2 regions of the Desulfotomaculum defluvii genome follow, and region 2 is predicted to be linked to the other one. Evidence: riboswitches for the same ligand, from Rfam matches in the RefSeq annotation. Region 2 holds a riboswitch; the other holds the start of a gene.
What was found. A riboswitch is a leader RNA that binds a small molecule or an ion and turns the genes downstream of it on or off. The one in region 2 is predicted to bind cobalamin.

Region 1: another riboswitch for cobalamin. It lies ahead of ACYQ03_RS16125 (S-layer homology domain-containing protein); the one in region 2 lies ahead of ACYQ03_RS11685 (sirohydrochlorin cobaltochelatase).

The regions. Positions count from the first base shown of each region.
Region 1 covers NZ_BAAHYV010000008.1:146,535-149,012, forward strand. The annotation lists gene ACYQ03_RS16120 (DUF6125 family protein) at 1-502, shown strand, start outside; cobalamin riboswitch at 533-723, shown strand; gene ACYQ03_RS16125 (S-layer homology domain-containing protein) at 879-2,478, shown strand, end outside.
Region 2 covers NZ_BAAHYV010000007.1:938,758-941,235, forward strand. The annotation lists gene cobT (nicotinate-nucleotide--dimethylbenzimidazole phosphoribosyltransferase) at 1-368, opposite strand, end outside; cobalamin riboswitch at 457-635, opposite strand; cobalamin riboswitch at 812-990, shown strand; gene ACYQ03_RS11685 (sirohydrochlorin cobaltochelatase) at 1,091-1,918, shown strand; gene ACYQ03_RS11690 (energy-coupling factor ABC transporter permease) at 1,995-2,478, shown strand, end outside.

The sequences.
Region 1 (2,478 bases), on a different contig from region 2:
TATGCCTAGGGAAAAATTATTAGAACTACTCACCAATACCTCAATTAATTGGTTGGCGAACGACGGAATCTGGTTTCAAGCAGTTGAATTTAAACACGGTATGAATGATGCAAAAAGGTGTAATGATTCATGTTGGGGAAAATTTTCACCCTTTGAGGCAGATACCATAAAAAGATTTTTAGGGTTGTCAGAAAAACCGGGACTCGAAGGCTTAAAGAAAGCACTGCAAATGAGGATGTATGCTAGAATAAATGTGCAATCCGTTATCGATGAAGGTCCCAATAGTATTGTTTTCCAGATGAATGACTGTCGGGTACAGGCAGCCAGGAAGCGTCAAGGGTTAGAGGATTATCCCTGTAAGTCTGCCGGCTTAGTTGAGTACACTCAGTTTGCCAAAACCATAGATCCTAGAATTAAGACTGAATGTATTGGTTGCCCACCTGATGCTCATCCCGAAGAATGGTACTGTGCTTGGCGTTTTACATTGGTTGAAGAAGCTTAGAGTCATAGACCGAGAACAATTTAATATAATATTATAATTACTGGAATAGGTGCTTTGCTCAATATAAGGTAAAGCTTGAAAGGGAAGTCGGTGTAAGACCGACGCGGTACCGCCACTGTAATGAGGAGGGGCCCCACAAATCGCCACTGGGAAAAATCCTGGGAAGGCGTGGGGTTCCGATGATCCAGAGCCAGGAAACCTGCCTATTCTAGGTTACCACAATGCCTACGGATGTATAGGAGGTGGTTTCATGGTGTTTGTGCCGTCTTTACCGGCACCGTCATAAAACCCCGGTACATTGGTGGAACCGGGGTTTTTTATTTGTCACTGTGCTACAAACAACAGGTAATTATTAACAGAGAAGGTGAGTACAAACATGAAGAAAAAAAGAATTTGGTTAAGGCTTATGTCAATACTAACAACCCTTTGTTTTATTTTGAATATCACTGCGTTATTAACTATACCAAACTTGGCAGCGGCCAGTGAGCCGGGGGAGAGCTACACTGCCAGCCAGCTATCCCAAAAAGCCATTGAATTTATACATAAGCAATATAAGGCTGGAGTAAAAATCGATGGCTATACTGCCTATGTGTTAACCCTGAGCGGAGAGGATTTAGGGTCTGAAAAATGGACCAATAATGGCAAAACGTTAAAAAAGGAAATAGTAGAATTGTCTGATTTGCTGGGGGATAATCTTACTTTAGTTAGTTATATATGCGCCACCCAGAATGGTGATGGTAGTTTTGGACCTTTGGGCAATGAATATGGAACTAAAGTACCATTGCTGGCTTTAGCATCCATTAAAGATGACCTAGAGAGTGGAGCAGATAAGCAACAGGTAGAGGATACCATTAGTAAAGCTATTACCTATTTCAAACAAAAGTATCAAAACGGTACTATTGCCTATGATGCACAAGGGTTTGACTTTGATTATCGTTGTATAGAAGCCTTAGTCAAGGCGGGTGAAGATCTGTCAGTAGGAGGTTGGGTTCAGCAGGAAAAGTCTTTAGAAGAAATTGTAATAGCTTCTGCTGTGGCTACTGCCTCTGATCAATCAGCCACAGCAGTGGAATTAGCCAAAGAGTTGACAGCACTAAATGCAGTTCAATCATACTCAGCAAATGCAGTTGAACCAAGGTTAGCCACTGCAGTTAGTTTGGAGGCGGCACCAAATGAAGCTGAGTCAGCCCCGGCTACAGAGGCTACAGCCGAAGAAGTAAACAATGAAACTGAGATAGACCAAGACGAAGCCACAGAGGTCGAAATAGAAGCGACGTTTGAAACTGAATCAGTCCCAGCTACAGAGGCTACAGCCGAAGAAGTAAGCAATGAAACTGAGATAGACAAAAACGAAGCCACAGAGATCGAAATAGAAACAACGTTTGAAACTGAATCAGCCCCAGCTACAGAGGCTACAGCCGAAGAAGTAAACAATGAAACTGAGATAGACCAAGACGAAGCCACAGAGATTGAAATAGAAACAAAGGTTGAAGTTGAATCAGCCCCCACCACAGAGGCTCCAACTGAAGAGGAAATCAATGAAGTTGAGTTTGGCGAAACCACCGAAACTAAATCATCTTTAACTGATGAAGTGTACTCAGATATTGTCACAGAAATTAATTTAGACGAAACAAATCTAGCTGACTCTACTGTAGATCCGACAGTTAGATTTGCCTTAGTTAATAAAGAAAGCCTTGGGGCACCGGATATAGCTACCTTAGCCAGTGCTATTGCAGAAAGACAGGCAGCAGATGGAAGTTTTGGAAACAACATCTACGATCATGTGACAGTACTTATAGCATTGGGTAAAGCAGGCATACTGGGAAGTATCGACCAAGGAAAGGCTTTTACCTATATCGATGGGTTAAAGAAGAGTCATAAGGATATTTTTGGCTATGATGCTGGGGTAGCCTGGGGATCAGAATGGACACCAGAGGAGGCAGACACAACTGCCCAGGTAATTACTGCCCTTAGCT
Region 2 (2,478 bases):
TCCAAAGGGGGTCCAGTGACTCCAACATCAGCTACCACAACTCTAGCACCAGCCTGGCGGGCCAATACATTGATACCTGCACCACCCTGTAGGAAGTTAAAGATCATTTGAGGAGTTACTTCCTGGGGAAAGGCACTGACCCCTTCGGCCGCAACCCCGTGATCTCCTGCTAATACCAGAGAAACTTTCTCCTGTGGAAGTTTCGGCAATGGTAACCGCTGGATACCTGCAATTCGCCAGGCAATCTCCTCTAATATTCCCAGGCTGCCGGGTGGTTTGGTCAGTCTGTCTAACCTTTGTCGAGCCTGTTCCTCACAGGACTGGTCCGGTACTTGAATCTTAGACAATGTTTCAGTTAATAAAGACATTATTATTACCTCCTTCATTTTTGTGGACTACTAGAAAAACAAAAAAATTCCCAGCCTTAATAGGCCGAGAACTTTTCCATCATTCTCAAAATTCATATTTTTACAGGCAGGTCTCCTGACTTGCGGTCATTGCCTGATACCCGCCTTCCCAACCTTGGGTCAGTGGCTAAATGGGTAACAGCCTATCGCTTACAGTGGCGGGACCGTTCGGGAATTACACCCGATTCCCTATTCTCCCCTAGGGGCACCTGGAAAAATTATACTTTTTTAGTATTTTATCGTTATTTTAAGTTTTAGGCAATATATTTTTTATTGCTGCATTATATATTATTATTACTAATTCCAAAAAGCCATAAGTTTCAGAATAGTATCAATATTTTGTATTGGATTAATTGGATTTTTATGGACATAATGGAATATATATGTTATGATGGCACCATAATTTAATACCTTAAATGTTTGGTTCCCCTGCGGGGCTTAAAAGGGAATCGGGTGTAAATCCCGAGCGGTCCGGCCACTGTAACAGGCTAGTTTGTTTCATGTTTAGACCACTGGTTATGCTGGGAAGGTAGAAGCAAATTATAACCTGAGTCAGGAGACCTGCCAAACAAAAAACTGACCCTCCCGAGGAGAGGCAAGCAGTTATACCGGGGTTACCTGGTTATTTTGCTCTGCCTTAACCTTTGTTAGTTAAGGTTTTTTATTTTAAAAAGGTGGTTTTTATGATGGAAAAAATAGCTATTCTTTTGGTCACCTTTGGCACCAGCGTAAATCAAGCAACTGCTGCATTTAAAAAACTTGAAGATAAAGTCAGAGCAGTCTTCCCCGCTATAGAACTACGCTGGGCCTATACAGCCAAAAGCATTCGTGGTGCTTTAGCCCAAAAAGGTATCCTGATAGACAGCCCTATTACTGCTTTAGCTAAGCTCCAAGATGAGGGCTATACTCGGGTGGTGGTTCAGTCAGTCCATATATTACCAGGTCAAGAGTTTTATGATCTGGTGAATGTGGTAGAAAATATGTCCCACCTACAAGGTACTGCCGGAAAGCAGTTTCAAAGTAAAATAGGCAAATTTGGCTTTCATCAATTATCCCTGGGAGCACCACTACTTTATCATCTAGTAGATTACCAGATGATTGTAAAGTATTTAAAAGACCTGGTTCCTGCAGATCCACAGCATGCACTGGTATTGGTAGGACATGGCAGCGATCATCATAGCTTTAGTGCCTATGGTTGTCTAAATGATATGCTGCGTCAAACCTATCAAAATGTTATGCTCGGCACCATTGAGGGTTATCCATCAATAGATGATGTAAAGGCTGATCTTGTTAAGAAGGATTATAAACAGATAACCCTGGTCCCCTTTATGAACATTGCCGGGGATCATGCTCTCAATGATTTGGCTGGGGATGAGCAAGATTCCTGGCAAAATGAACTGGCGGAAAATTATCAGGTAACAACCCTTCTTAAGGGTATGTTGGAATACGATTATATCGCTGAAATCTATATTAACCATATACGACAGGCCTATGACAAACTCCTTAACTAGTTAGTAAAAGAAATAAACTCAAGTACCGGACTAATAGTCGAAACATTGGGATTATTGTAAAAGGAGGCATCATTATATGAAATATTGGGGTACTGCCCTTTGGGGAGCTTTCTGTATATTATTCTTTACTCCCAATACCGCCTATGCCATGCATATAGCCGAAGGATTTTTACCTGCTGGTTGGTGCTTATTTTGGTTGGCCCTTTCAGTTCCCTTTGTACTCTGGGGGATGCGATCCATTCACAGGACCCTGCAGATTAATCCAAATCTAAAAATGCTGCTGGGCCTGGCAGGTGCCTTTGTATTTGTTCTTTCCGCTTTAAAAATCCCTTCGGTTACTGGTAGCTGTTCTCACCCCACTGGCGTAGGGCTGGGTGCTATTTTGTTTGGACCTGCTGTGATGAGTGTTCTGGGCTGTATTGTTCTGTTGTTTCAGGCTCTATTACTGGCCCACGGCGGCATAACCACCCTTGGTGCTAATGTGTTTTCCATGGGTGTTATGGGTCCCCTAGTTTCCTTTGGGATATACCAACTACTTAAGAAACGTAATGCAAAGGTTG